2 linked regions of the Maricaulis maris genome follow. The protein of the gene in region 1 binds, or shares a complex with, the protein of each later gene. Links are inferred from orthologs where the notes say so. Each region holds a gene or a part of one and is shown in the gene's direction. Other genes may lie near its edges.

The links.
Region 2: the proteins of uvrB (region 1) and AAA969_RS10315 are in contact, whole or in part, in a crystal structure (PDB 7EGT), measured with the Thermus thermophilus proteins. The link is inferred for Maricaulis maris from one-to-one orthologs. Residues at the interface, in WP_096411307.1 of Thermus thermophilus: Glu23, Leu25, Arg26, Asp27, Gly28, Glu29, Arg30, Phe31, Arg55, Glu326, Asp327, Phe328, Glu379, Ser382, Gln383, His398, Gly400, Arg401; in WP_096412145.1 of Thermus thermophilus: His654, Arg656, Phe657, Gln666, Asp668, Glu669, Lys680, Arg681, Leu682, Ser683, Lys685, Tyr686, Ala687.

The regions. Positions count from the first base shown.
Region 1 is NZ_AP027270.1:2,283,198-2,290,193, forward strand. The notes cover bases 1,454-4,427. They hold uvrB (excinuclease ABC subunit UvrB), read left to right. Parts: upstream 1,454-1,844; coding sequence 1,845-4,010; downstream 4,011-4,427. Other genes in these bases: AAA969_RS10825 (response regulator), read right to left, coding at 1,454-1,674. In the rest of the region: AAA969_RS10815 (lipocalin family protein), read left to right, coding at 147-731; AAA969_RS10820 (response regulator), read right to left, coding at 760-1,209; more of AAA969_RS10825, read right to left, coding at 1,213-1,453; AAA969_RS10835 (hypothetical protein), read right to left, coding at 5,337-5,888; AAA969_RS10840 (YeeE/YedE family protein), read left to right, coding at 6,308-6,763; AAA969_RS10845 (DUF6691 family protein), read left to right, coding at 6,760-6,996. UniProt on the Escherichia coli protein: The UvrABC repair system catalyzes the recognition and processing of DNA lesions. A damage recognition complex composed of 2 UvrA and 2 UvrB subunits scans DNA for abnormalities.
Region 2 is NZ_AP027270.1:2,163,329-2,170,316, forward strand. What follows is about bases 1,979-4,944. They hold AAA969_RS10315 (ATP-dependent helicase), read left to right. Parts: upstream 1,979-2,298; coding sequence 2,299-4,590; downstream 4,591-4,944. Other genes in these bases: AAA969_RS10310 (hypothetical protein), read right to left, coding at 1,979-1,998. Also shown: AAA969_RS10295 (hypothetical protein), read left to right, coding at 1-273; AAA969_RS10300 (GIY-YIG nuclease family protein), read left to right, coding at 539-880; AAA969_RS10305 (GIY-YIG nuclease family protein), read left to right, coding at 947-1,426; more of AAA969_RS10310, read right to left, coding at 1,630-1,978; AAA969_RS10320 (alpha/beta hydrolase family protein), read left to right, coding at 4,983-5,930; AAA969_RS10325 (50S ribosomal protein L11 methyltransferase), read left to right, coding at 6,127-6,987. UniProt on the Escherichia coli protein: A helicase with DNA-dependent ATPase activity. Unwinds DNA duplexes with 3'-5' polarity. Translocates on single-stranded DNA with 3'-5' polarity. Initiates unwinding more efficiently from a nicked substrate than double-stranded DNA.

The DNA.
Region 1 (6,996 bases):
CGCCTCCCGTAATCGGCCGACCACCCGGTCACAGCCCGTCGAGAACCCGCTACGCCCCACCAAGCGACCGCCGGCAAACGGTCGTCAAACACTCAGCCCTGCGACCGCCGACAGGCGGTCGTCCACCAACAAAAAGGACCATGCCCGTGCACCTGAAGACATCGCTTCTCATCCCGCTGGTCGCGGCGACCGCCCTTGCCGGCTGCATGGCCCCACCGCGCGACCGCCTCGCCGGCGACCAGCCGCCGACAACGGTCGAGGCCGTCGATCTGGACCGCTATCTGGGGCGCTGGTTCGAGATCGCGCGGGCCGATCACGGCTTCGAGCGCGGCTGCGACGGGGTGATCGCGGAATATGCCCGCCGGGCTGACGGGATGATCCGCGTCCTCAATTCGTGCTGGAAGGCGGGTCTGGAGGGTCCGGTCAATGTCGCCGAGGGCCGCGCCCGCATCGCCGACCCGCAAAGCAATGCCAAGCTGGAGGTCAGCTTTTTCGGCCCCTTCTTCGGCGATTACTGGATCATCGACCTGGCCGAGGACTATAGCTGGGTCGTCGTGTCCGAACCGGAAGGTCGGTATCTTTGGATCCTCGCCCGCGATCCGCAGCCGGGCGAGCGCTTCATCGAGACCCGCCTCGCTGCGCTTCAGGCCCGCGGTTTCGACACCACCGCGCTGATCTATCCGGAGCAATGGCCGAGCGCCGATGCGGTCCCCGCGGACATGGCCGACTGACGGCGAGGCCAGCTGTCGACAATCCGGATCAGTCTCGCCAGGGCACCTCGCTGGAGCGCTTTGGTGTACCCAGCCTGACCTGCCGGGTACGGATCGCCTCGATAATGCGTTGGCCGAGCCGGTCCGGCATGACGGGTTTCACCAGATAGGCATCAATATCCGCCTGGCGCGCGGCCTGAACGATCCGCATTTCATCATGGGCGGTCAAAAGGATGATCGGCACATCGGTGTTGACTTGGTCTTCCTGCAGCCGCAGCCGCAGGGCTATCGAAATCCCATCATCGCCTTGCAGCCCATAATCGAGCAGGACGACATCGAAGGCAGTTCTCTCGAGATGTTGCCAGGCGGTTTCGCTATCGGCGGCCTCCAGCACATCGGCACAGCCAAGCCGCTCGAGCAGCTTCACGACCAGGCTGCGGATCGCGGCAACGTCCTCGACCACAAGGATGGACAGACCTTCAAGCGATGCACCCGGCATTGATCAGCTCCGTGACGCGCACCTATCTGGCGCTCTGGTCAGCGTTGGAAATATGGCAGAAGGCGTCACTTGGCAACGGGCCAGCCCGGCCATCAGTGTGCCGGGGCTGACCGGCTTGGGCAGGACCGCCGTGATGCCGGCCGCCGCCGCATCGCGGACCAGATGGCCAAATCCGTCGGCGGCGAGCAGGAAGAGCGGCAGCCCGGCCCGGTCGCACTGGCGCGGATCGCTCAGCCGGCGGGCGAGGTCGAGACCGGTCTCCAGCCCGAGGTCATAATCAATCAGGCAAAGGTCCGGACGGCAGGTCCGCGTCATGACGAGGGCCTCCTGACCGTCGGCGGCCTCGAAGACGCGCCCGAAACCCAAGCCGGTGAGCAGGGTCCGGATCACCGTGCGAACCGGGCGGCTGTCATCGACCAGCAGCACCGTCAGGCGGTCGAGCGTAAGCGTTTGGCAAGCCGACATGGCGTTCTCCTCACGGTCACATTAACCCTGTTGTCCTGAACACCCGGCTAACATCCGTTCATACGGTATGCAGGCTCCTGACAGGACGCTGGCAGGGAGGTGGCCCCGTCCCGCCGACGATCACAGCCACCCCACTGGCCCTCGCCCGTCCGGCAGCACATATTCCCCCCATGGCCAAACTGACCCTCGACGACACCCTCACCGCCCCGGAAGATTTCGTGCTCGACACGCTGACCAGAGTTTCGAAGGCGAGTGACTGGACGCCCCACCGTCCCGACCGGCCGGCCAAGTCCGAGGGCGGGCAACGCTTCCAGTGCGTCTCGGAATACTCCCCAACCGGCGACCAGCCGGCCGCGATCAAGGAGCTGGTCGAGGGGCTCAACAGCGAGGAGCGCGACCAGGTCCTGCTCGGCGCGACCGGCACCGGCAAGACCTTCACCATGGCCAAGATCATCGAGGCGGTGCAGCGCCCGGCCCTGATCCTGGCCCCGAACAAGACGCTCGCCGCCCAGCTCTATGGCGAGTTCAAAAGCTTCTTTCCGAACAATGCGGTGGAGTATTTCGTCTCCTATTACGACTACTACATGCCGGAAGCCTATGTGCCGCGCACCGACACCTATATCGAGAAGGAATCGTCGATCAACGAGGCCATCGACCGGATGCGCCACGCCGCCACGCGCTCCATCCTCGAGCGCGATGACGTCATCATCGTCGCCTCGGTCTCCTGCATTTACGGCATCGGCTCGGTCGAGACCTATACGGCGATGACCTTCGAGCTGAAGCCCGGCGATATCGCCGATCCGCGCGCCGTGATGCGCCAGCTGGTCGACCTGCAATACACCCGCAATGACGCCGCCTTCATCCGCGGCACCTTCCGCATTCGCGGCGATAATCTGGAAGTTTTCCCGGCCCACTATGACGACCGCGCCTGGCGGATCGGCTTTTTCGGCGACGAGGTCGAGCAGATCACCGAATTCGATCCGCTGACCGGCAAGACCATGACCGAGCTCAAATCGGTGAAATTCTACGCCAATTCGCACTATGTGACGCCTCGCCCGACGCTCAACCAGGCCATCGTCAAGATCAAGGCCGAGCTCAAGGAACGCCTCGCCTGGATGGAAAGCCAGGGCCAGCTGCTGGAAGCCCAGCGCCTGCAGCAGCGTACCGAGTTCGACCTGGAAATGCTCGGCGCCACCGGCTCCTGCGCCGGCATCGAGAATTATTCCCGCTACCTGACCGGCCGCAAGCCGGGCGAGCCGCCGCCCACACTCTTTGAGTACATACCGGAAGACGCCCTCGTCTTCGCCGATGAGAGCCATGTCTCGATCCCGCAGCTCGGCGCCATGTACAAGGGCGATTACAGCCGCAAAAAGACGCTGGCCGATCACGGTTTCCGCCTGCCGAGCTGTCTCGACAACCGCCCGCTCAAATTCGAGGAGTGGGACGCCATGCGGCCGCAGACCATCTCGGTCTCGGCGACGCCGGGCCAGTGGGAGCTCAACCAGACCGGCGGCGTCTTCACCGAGCAGGTGATCCGCCCGACCGGGCTGATCGACCCGCCGGTCGAGATCCGCCCGGTCTCCACCGATGGCGCGTCGCAGGTCGACGACGTCATCGACGAGGCCCGCGCCACCACGGAGAAGGGTTTCCGCACCCTGGTCACCACCCTGACCAAGCGCATGGCCGAGGACCTGTCCGAATACATGCACGAGCAGGGTCTCAAGGTCCGCTACATGCACTCGGACGTCGACACCGTCGAACGCATCGAGCTGATCCGCGACCTCCGCCTGGGCGTCTATGACGTGCTGATCGGCATCAACCTCTTGCGGGAAGGTCTGGACATTCCCGAGTGCGGCCTCGTCGCCATCCTCGACGCCGACAAGGAAGGCTTTCTGCGGTCAGAGACCAGCCTGGTCCAGACCATCGGCCGCGCCGCCAGAAACGCCGACTCGAAAGTCATCCTCTACGCCGACCGCATCACCGGCTCGATGCAACGCGCCATGGACGAAACCAACCGCCGCCGCACCAAACAGATCGCCCACAACGAGGAACACGGCATCACCCCGAAAACGATCGTCCGCGGCATCAGCGACATCCTGGAAGAAGTCATGGAGTCGCAGGCCAAAGGTCGCGGCGTCGCCGCCAAGGGCCGCAAGAAGGGTGATGGGAAGCCAAAAGGTCTGCGCGAGGCCGATCAGGCAGCCTTCGTGGCCGGGGACAACATGGTCGCGACGATTGCGGACCTGGAGAAGCGGATGCGCGAGGCGGCGGCGGATCTGGAGTTTGAGACGGCGGCGAAGCTGCGGGATGAAATTTTGGCGTTGAAGGGGGAGTAGAGTCTCCCCGGACTTGATCCGGGGCGGTTTCATCCTCCGTTGCCCGCAGGGCGAACGGGGATGAGACAAATTTTGGCGACACACACCCTTCTCCGGTTTGAGCATACCCAATCAGCGGAATCCCACCTCTGACATAACACCACACCCAAACTCTTCGCGCTTCATCGGTGAGGTGGATCGCCGGCTAGGGCCAGACGGAGTGGGTGATGGGCGGTGCATGACGAAACGCTGATGCGTTTCACCCCTTCCAAGCCGTCACTTTGCGCCGGGCCACCTTCCCCATCAAGGGGAAGGACCGGGTGGCGGCCGGCCATCTCCCTACCTCGCCCCTGCCCTCCGTCATCCCACGGTGACCGCGCAGCGGACATCCGGGGGACCTCGGCTTTCCGGTTGATCGCTCGAGCGAGGCGGCGGAGGCAGAACGATCGGCAGGGTGGGTGAGGTCCCCCGGATCGCGGCTTAGCCGCGACCGTGGGATGACGGTGGGAAGCGGGATGGGTCCTCGCCCTCGACAACCGAGGTGGATCGCCCGACCGGGCCAGACGGAGTGGGTGATGGGCGGTGGATGACGAAACGCTGATGCGTTTCACCCCTTCCAAGCCGTCACTTTGCGCCGGGCCACCTTCCCCATCAAGGGGAAGGACCGGGTGGCGGCCGGCCATCTCCCTACCTCGCCCCTGCCCTCCGTCATCCCACGGTGACCGCGCAGCGGACATCCGGGGGACCTCGGCTTTCCGGTTGATCGCTCGAGCGAGGCGGCGGAGGCAGAACGATCGGCAGGGTGGGTGAGGTCCCCCGGATCGCGGCTTTGCCGCGACCGTGGAATGACGGTGCGAAGCGGGATGGGTCCTCGCCCTCGATAACCGAGGTGGATCGCCCGACCGGGCCAGACGGAGTGGGTGATGGGCGGTGGATGACGAAACGCTGGCGCATCTCACCCCTTCCGTCTCAGCGCTTTGCGCTGGCCCACCTTCCCCACCAAGGGGAAGGACCGGGTGGCGGCATGCCCGCTCCTCGCTCCCACACCCTCAATCTCCGTCATCCCACGGTGACCGCGCAGCGGGCAGCCGGGGGACCTCAGCTCTCCGGGTTGATCATCGGGGCGCGCTGGCGGAGGCAGAACGATCGGCAGGGTGGATGAGGTCCCCCGGATCGCGGCTTTGCCGCGACCGTGGGATGACGGTGGGAGATGGAGCGGGGTCTTGTCCGGGCAAGGCGTGGCATCGCCTTTCCTCCCCACAGCATGGGGAGGTGGATCGCCCGGCAGGGCGAGACGGTGGGGTGGCGCCGCAGGTGGCATCGTCCCCGCCTGGCGGGGACGAAAAACTAGCCCGGGAACAGCCACACCCCGATTTCCCGCACGCCCTCACCCTCGCGCACCAGACACATGGCGCTTTCCATGCCCTGGACGTAGCAGGCCATGTCGCGGGCCTCGGCGCGCAGGGTGTCGATGTCGGCGTCGGTGAGGCCGTCGGCGGCGTAGAAGGGGAATTCGACGTCGGCGCCGGGGATGTGGGCGGTGTTGTCGAGATCGGTAAAGGCGCCGAGCCAGTCGGTCAGGGCTTCGTCCATCTGGCCGGGTTCGGCCCAGGCGAGCAGCATCACCTCGTCGGTGGGGAAGATCCCCTGATAGCGTGTCTCGCCGTCCGCATCGACCAGGCTGAGCGTGGCCCTTGTGCGTCCATCCTCGCCGCAGATCGTGACCGCCTCGGCCACCAGTCCGCTGTCCGGATCACCGCCCCAGGGCGCCGACGCGACGAGATCGCAGTCGGCCGAGGCGGCCGGCGCCGCGCCTTTCTGGAGCGCTGCGGCCGGTGCGGCGATGAGGGCCAGGGCGGTGAGGCTGATGGCAAATGTCTGGCTGAGCGTACTGGTCACGGTGATTCCCCTGATTGTTCCGGCACAGGTTAGCGCAGCGAAGATGAGCGGGAAATGAGCGGACCCCGGGAATTCCGCAAAACCGCCGCCCTGCCCGGTGTGATCCGCACAGGCCTGGCCCGGCAGCCGGCGGCAGGGCGTGCGATCTGGTCCAGGGACACTCAACGACCGCCCCTCACGACCTGGCGCATTGGAATCGGGGTGGAGACAGCCCGGGAAAACCCCGCGAGCGGAATGTCGGCGATGTCACGTTATCAAATCAACCGGTTATCGGCATTGGCCGACATCCCGTTCGCCTCCCATGCGGCCGGCGCCTCGCGCGTGCGGCGCCAAACGCCTGCGCGCTGCCGGCTGGCCTCGGCGTCGCGGCGGGCCTAGACTGGCACCAAAGCAGGCCCGTTCGGGGCCGGGAGGCTCACATGGAAAACTTCACACCGGTTTCGGCCCTGATCGGCGGCACGCTGATCGGCTTGTCGGCCGTGATCCTGATGGCATTCAATGGCCGGATTGCCGGGATCAGCGGCCTGTTGGGCTCGGCCCTGTTCGGGGCGACCGGCGACCGCGCCTGGCGGCTCGCCTTCCTGGTCGGCCTGGTCGCCGCGCCGCTGGTCATGCTGGCCCTGCCCGGCAGCGCCCGTCCCGACATGAGCGTCGACATCACCACCAGCTGGCCGCTGCTGGTCGGTGCCGGACTGCTGGTCGGCTTCGGCACCCGGCTCGGCTCGGGCTGCACCAGTGGACACGGCGTGTGCGGCCTGTCGCGCCTGTCGGCCCGCTCGCTGATCTCGGTGCTGGTCTTCATGCTGGTCGGCATGGTCACGGTGACGCTGATGCGCGGCAGCCTGTCCGGCCTGTTTGCGGGAGCGGGCTCATGATGCGCAATCTGGCCGCCGGCCTCGCCGGCCTGATCTTCGGTTTCGGCCTGATCATCGCGCAGATGATCAACCCGGCCAAAGTCCTCGCCTTCCTCGATATTTTTGGCGCCTGGGACCCGTCCCTGGCGCTGGTGATGGGGGCCGGCCTCGTGGTCACGGCGATTGGCTACCGCCTGGTCTGGCGGCGCTCGGGCCCGGTCCTTGGCGGTGAATTCGCCCTGCCCTCGGCGAGC
Region 2 (6,988 bases), 120 kb from region 1 along the record:
CTCGCCATCCTTGCCTATCGCGCTGCGCCGAATGCCGTGCGGGCGCATCTGGAAACCCTGATCCTGCAGATCGACGGTGAGGTCCAGCGGGCGCAGGAAGTCCTGCGCGAAACCACCAACCCCGAAGCCTGCGCCCGGATCGCGGAACTCGCGAGCGAAGAGATCAAGCCGCTCATCGCCGCCGCCTCCGGCACAATCAATGGCCATAGCGACGCCGCCGACGAACTCGACGACGAAGCCGCCCAGGCCAATGTGGATGCGCTGTTCGGGTGAAGCCGGATGGTGCGGCGATTTCGACGAACAGGTCCCGATCGTCGCGCGCCTCGAAGACTGAAGTCGTTCGGGATTGTTAAGCCCAAAGTCGGTCCCGGATCGCGCTATGCGCGTCCGGGAAAAATGGGTGTGTGAGATTACAACCAACCCAGCTTATTTCCCCCGGACGAAGCCCGGCGAAAGCCGGGTGCAGATCCGGGGCCGACGGGACGATCAGAACACGCCCTCATTGCGATATCTGAAGTGATATGCAATTATAAATTGCATGACAATGCTCGCACCCGAAGCCGTCTACATTCTCTTCAGCCGCCCGAAAGGCGCGCTTTATGTCGGACGCACGAAAGACCTGGTCTGGCGGACCTGGCAACACCGAACCGGTGCGATCGCCGGCCACACCAAGCGATACGGCATCAAGCAACTCGGCTGGTTCGAATGGCATGACGGCTTCGAGTCCGCTGCCCACCGCGAGTATCTCATCAAGCGCTGGCGACGCGCCTGGAAGATCGCGCTGATCGAAGCGATGAACCCCGGTTGGAAAGACCTCTGGTTCGAGATCCGCGGTGATTTTGATGAGCAGGTTCCGATCGTGACCTGCCTCGAAGACTGAATTCGTTCTGGAATGGTGAGCTCAACGTCGGTCCCGGATCGCGCTGCGCGCGTCCGGGAAAAATGGATGTGTGTGAATTCAATCAACCCAGCTCATTTCCCCCGGACGAAGCCCGGCGAAAGCCGGGTGCAGATCCGGGGCCGACGGGACGATCAGAACACGCCCTCATTGCGATTACTGAAGTTATATGCAATTATAAATTGCATGACAATGCTGGCACCAGAAGCTGTCTACATCCTCTTCAGCCGCCCGCACGGCGCCCTCTATGTCGGCCGCACGAAAGACCTGGTCTGGCGGACCTGGCAGCACCGGACAGGAGCGATCGCCGGCCACACCAAGCGATACGGCATCAAGCAACTCGGCTGGTTCGAATGGCATGACGGCTTCGAGTCCGCTGCCCACCGCGAATATCTCATCAAACGCTGGCGACGCGCCTGGAAGATCGCGCTGATCGAAGCGATGAACCCCGGTTGGAAAGACCTCTGGTTCGAGATCCGCGGTGACTTCGATGAACAGATTCCGATGGTCACCCGCCTCGAAGACTGAACCTATTCTGGAATGGTGAGCTCAACGTCGGTCCCGGATCGCGCTTTGCGCGTCCGGGAAAAATGGATGTGTGTGATTTCAATCAACCCAGCTCATTTCCCCCGGACGAAGCCCGGCAAAAGCCGGGCGCAGATCCGGGGCCGGCGAGCGGGGGAAAGCCGCACTCCCTCACGCCCCTGTCCAAACCTCCGCTGCTAAACAGCTCATAGCTTTTCCACCGACACGGCGCCGAGACGGGCACATTCCTGCTCAAGGCCGTATCGGCTGTATCTCTTCAGCTGAAGATGAATTTGAAGGCCACCATCCAGGCGACGAGGCAGTTCCCCCAACTCAACGCCGTTCACGCCGAAGAGTGGCTCATCTTGCCCCAGCAGAATGCCAATCTCACGCTGGCCGGCGATCACTATCCAGATGCCGTAGGTTGGTCGTTCAAAGGCTCGCCCCAAACTCACAAGCAGCTCCTCGGTGGAGTGCACCGGCGAGAGCGTCAAACACTCGGAATGTGAAAGCTCAGCCTCTTCCGCCGCGCAGATACTGTCTCGAGTAACACTGACTTGTATCACTGACGTCATACGCAAACCCTTTTGGATGGACTGCCCGCTCACTGAACCAACGTCGGTCCCGGATCGCGCTATGCGCGTCCGGGAAAAATGGATGTGTGAGATTTCAATCAACCCAGCTTATTCCCCCCGGACGAAGCCCGGCGAAAGCCGGGCGCAGATCCGGGGCCGACCGGCCATTCAACCACTCAGCGTTTCAACACCAACCCAAAGCGAACAAAAAACGAACAATCACACATCCCTCCCTTGGGATCGGGCGCCAATCGGTCCAGTATGCGCACCTGAATCAGTTTGCACTAGCTTTGGATTGCAATGTCCGGTCTTTCCATCTCCGACATGGCGCGCCCCGCGCCGCCGACGCCCTATCTTCAGGGGCTCAATGCCGAGCAGCGCGCGGCCGTGGAAGCGATGGACGGGCCGGTCCTGGTGCTGGCGGGCGCCGGCACCGGCAAGACCCGCGTCCTGACCACCCGCCTCGCCCATATCCTCGCCACCGGTCGCGCCCGGCCGTGGGAAATCCTTGCCGTCACCTTCACCAACAAGGCGGCGCGCGAGATGAAGGAACGGGTCGGCAAGATCATCGGCGAGGCGGTCGAGGGCGTGCCGTGGCTGGGAACCTTCCACTCGGTCTCGGCCCAGATCCTGCGCCGCCATGCCGAGCTTGTGGACCTGAAATCCTCCTTCACCATTCTCGACACAGACGACCAGCTGCGCCTGATGAAGCAGATCATCCAGGCGGAGAATATCGATGAGAAGCGCTGGACACCGCGCCATCTCGCCAGCCTGATCGATGGCTGGAAAAACCGCGGCCTGATGCCGGCCCAGCTTGGCGAGGGAGACAAGTGGGCCTTCGCCGAAGGGCGTGGCCAGGACCTCTATCAGATCTACCAGGCCCGCCTGAAGACGCTCAATGCCGCCGATTTCGGCGATCTTCTGCTCCACACGCTGCACATCTTCAAGGACAATCCGGATGTCCTGAAACTCTATCACGACAAGTTCCGCTACCTGCTCGTCGACGAGTACCAGGACACCAATGTCGCCCAGTATCTCTGGCTGCGCCTCCTGGCCCAGGGCACCGGGAATATCTGCTGCGTGGGCGATGACGACCAGTCGATCTATGGCTGGCGCGGCGCCGAGGTGGACAACATCCTGCGCTTCGAGAAGGACTTCGCCGGCGCCGAGGTGATCCGGCTGGAGCGCAATTACCGCTCGACCGCGCATATCCTGGGCGCCGCCTCGGGCTTGATCGCGGCCAATCGCTCGCGCCTCGGCAAGACGCTGTGGACCGATGATGCCGATGGCGAGAAGGTCCAGGTCCGCGGCATCTGGGATGGCGAGGCCGAGGCCCGCTATGTCGCCGAGGAGATCGAGAACTGGGTCTCCGGTGGCCGCGCCTATTCCGACAGTGCCGTGCTGGTGCGCGCGGCCTGGCAGATGCGCGCCTTTGAAGACCGCTTCATCATGCTGGGCCTGCCCTACAAGGTGATCGGCGGACCGCGCTTCTTCGAGCGCGCCGAGGTCCGCGACGCCCATGCCTATCTGCGCCTGGTCCGCTCGCCCGAGGACGATCTCGCCTTCGAGCGCATCGTCAACACACCCAAGCGCGGCATTGGTGACACCACGGTCCAGAAGATTGCCATGACCGCCCGCGCCATGGCCGTGCCGATGATGGAAGCAACGCGGGTCATGCTCGGCACCGACGAGATCCGCGGCAAGGCGCGCACCGCGCTCTCGGTTTTCCTGCGCGATATCGAGCGCTGGCGCGAACAATCCGAGCAGAGCCGGCTCGACGAGCTGGCCGAGATCGTGCTCGACGAAAGCGGCTACACCGCCATGTGGCGCGAGGACAAGACCCCCCAGGCCGCCGGCCGGCTGGAGAACCTCAAGGAGCTCGTCCGCTCCATGGGCGAGTACGACACGCTGGAAGCCTATCTCGAACACGTCGCCCTTTTGACCGATGCCGACCGCAAGCCGGACGAGGACGAAGTCTCGCTGATGACGCTGCACGGCGCCAAGGGTCTGGAATTCCCGCTCGTCTTCCTGCCCGGCTGGGAAGAGACCGTCTTCCCGTCGCAGCGTTCGCTCGACGAGGGCGGCACGCGCTCGCTCGAGGAGGAACGCCGCCTCGCCTATGTCGGCATCACCCGGGCCCGCGAACGCGCCATCATCACCTTCACCGCCAATCGCATGATCTATGGCCGCTGGCAGACCGTCATCCCGTCCCGCTTCATCGACGAGATGCCGATCGACCATGTCGAGGCGCGCTCGGAGACCGGCTATTATGACGGCGGACCAGGCTTTGAGAGCGTCAGCCAGAAGCCCGACGCCATGGCCTCGAGCTATTCCAGCCCCGGCTGGAAGCGCTATCAGGCCAACCAGCAATCGGGCCGCAAGTCCGCCCCGCCCACCATCAACGCCAAGGCCACGCTGATCGAAAGCGGCGGTTCCGACACACAGGGAACCTGGCGCGCCGGCGACCGCGTCTTCCACGACAAGTTCGGCTACGGCACGGTGAAGAAAGCCGACGGGTCGAAATACACGGTGAAGTTCGACAAGGCCGGCGAGAAAAAGGTGGTCGAGAACTTCCTGCGGGAATTGCCGTAGAGGGCCCCGAAGGCCCTCGCCCTTGATGGGCGAGGTGGATCGCCCGTGAGGGCAAGACGGAGTGGGTGACAGACCGTCAACGACACAATGCTGGCGCGTCTCGCCCCGTCCGCCCCGGATTAAATCCGGGGCACCTTGCCCGTCACGGGAAGGACCTATCGCACTCCAGCCCCTCCCTCTCACACTCCGTCATCCCACGGGGAGCGCGCAGCGCTCATCCGGGGGATGACCGTGGTCAGGTGGAAAGAGAGTCGTTTCAAGCGCACCCGTTTACAGATCTTGGGTCGCGGCGGGCCACGTCTCCGCACGCGGAGAAGAAATCCTCAGCTCGTCCGATGACAAAACACCCGTTTCGCGGAAAGTTTGTCGCTCCAGCCACCCTGTGAGCCGCCATGTTCCGTCTGCATCGCCTTTCTGTCCTCCTCGCGGTCACAACCGCCCTCGCATCCTGCCAGTCGCTGCCAGGATCGACTCCCACCTTCGCCGACCCCCACGCCGACGCGCGACCCATCGCCTGGAACGAACTCCTCGACCGGCCGCGCGAGACCGCGACGGCGCGGATTGCCTTCGGCGAGGGCGAACAGGAATTCGGCGAGCTCTGGATGCCCGAGGGGAACGGTCCCTTCCCGGTGGTGGCGATGGTGCATGGTGGCTGCTGGCTGTCGCAGATTCCCGGCACCATCCTGCAGGACTATGTCGCCGCCGACCTGCGCGATCACGGGATTGCGGTCTGGAATCTCGAATACGCCCGCATCGGACATGAGACGGGTGGCTGGCCCGGCACCTTCGAGGATATTGCCGACGGGATGGATCACCTCCGCGCCGTCGCCGGGGACTATCCGCTCGATCTTGACCGGCTGGTCCTCACCGGTCATTCCGCCGGCGGACATCTGGCCCTGTGGGCAGCGGCACGCGGCGGCCTGCCGGAAGACAGCGCGGCCTGGCGGGCAGAACCGCTGATCCCGAGCACGGTCGTGACGCTGGCCGGGATCAATGATCTCGCCGATTACCGCGCCCACGGGCCGGGGCGCTGCGGCGAACCGGACACGGTCGATAGCCTCATCGGCCCGGTTGAGGGCCAGACGCGGGCGCTGATGGCCCAGGTCTCGCCGGGCTCCATGGCCGCGATCGCGGTCGATCAGGTGATCATCTCCGGTGAGCTTGATCCGATCGTGCCGCCGGTACTCGGCGAGCGCTACACAATCCTCGCCGGTGCGCGGGGTGACACCGTGCGCCATGTTGTACTGCCGGACGCCGGCCATTTCGAGCTGATCGATCCGACCGCGCCGGCCTGGCAGGAGATCCGCGCCGTGCTGGTTGAGGCGCTGGAGGCGGAGTAACGCTTCGGCACAAGCGTGCCCAATCATCCTTGTTTGTCTTGCCGGGAGACAGCCGCATCCGCTGGCATGACAATCAAGGGAGTCTCCCGAGCTTTCGCTCCTATCCGGACCCACAGCATTCTGCCCCACACCCCTCCCCGCTTGATTTCCGCGCCGTCAGCGTCCACACCGCCCGCCTGATCCGGAGACTGCCCCCATGACCACGCTTTGGCGCCTGACTGCCCTGTCCGACTTTGCCACGCTCGCCGACGTCGTCGAGCGGCTCGACGAGGCCTTTCCGCCGGTGGCGCTGAGCTGGGCAATCTTCGAGGAAAGCGATGGCGCCCGTCTGGATGTGCTGTTCCAGTCGATGCCGGACGAAGCGGCCTTCCGCACAGCCTCCGGCCTGTCCGAGGATATCCTGGTCGAGTTCGGGCCCTTGCCCGAGGAGGACTGGGTGCGGCTGTCGCTGCAAGGGCTCAAGCCGGTCGATGCCGGTCGCTTCACCCTGTTCGGCGCACATGACCGCGAGGCGGTCGCGGCCGGTCAGATCGGTATCGAGATCGAGGCCGGGCCGGCCTTCGGCACCGGACATCACGGCACCACACGAGGCTGCCTGATCGCCTTCTCGCAGATGCTTGATGAGGGCGCACAGCCGGACACCGTCTTCGATCTGGGTTGCGGCACGGCGGTGCTCGCCATCGCGGCAGCCAAGATCCTGCCGAACGCCGAAGTCCTCGCCTCGGACATTGATCCGGAAGCGATCGAGGAAAGTACGGAAAACTGTACGAAGAACGAAACCCCCGGCATCGACTGTTTCGTCGCCGAGGGTCTGGATCACGCCAAGCTGGCCGGTCGCCGGTTTGATCTCGTCTTCGCCAACATCCTGGCCGGACCACTGGTGGAACTGGCACCCGGTGTGGCCGGCATTCTCGCCCCCGGTGGCAAGGTCATCCTGTCCGGCCTGTTGACCGAACAGGAAGCCATGGTTCGCGCAGCCTATGAGGCCGAGGGCCTGACGGTTCACCGCCAGGACCCGCTGGAAGGCTGGGAGACGCTGGTAGCCAGCAAGGCGTGAG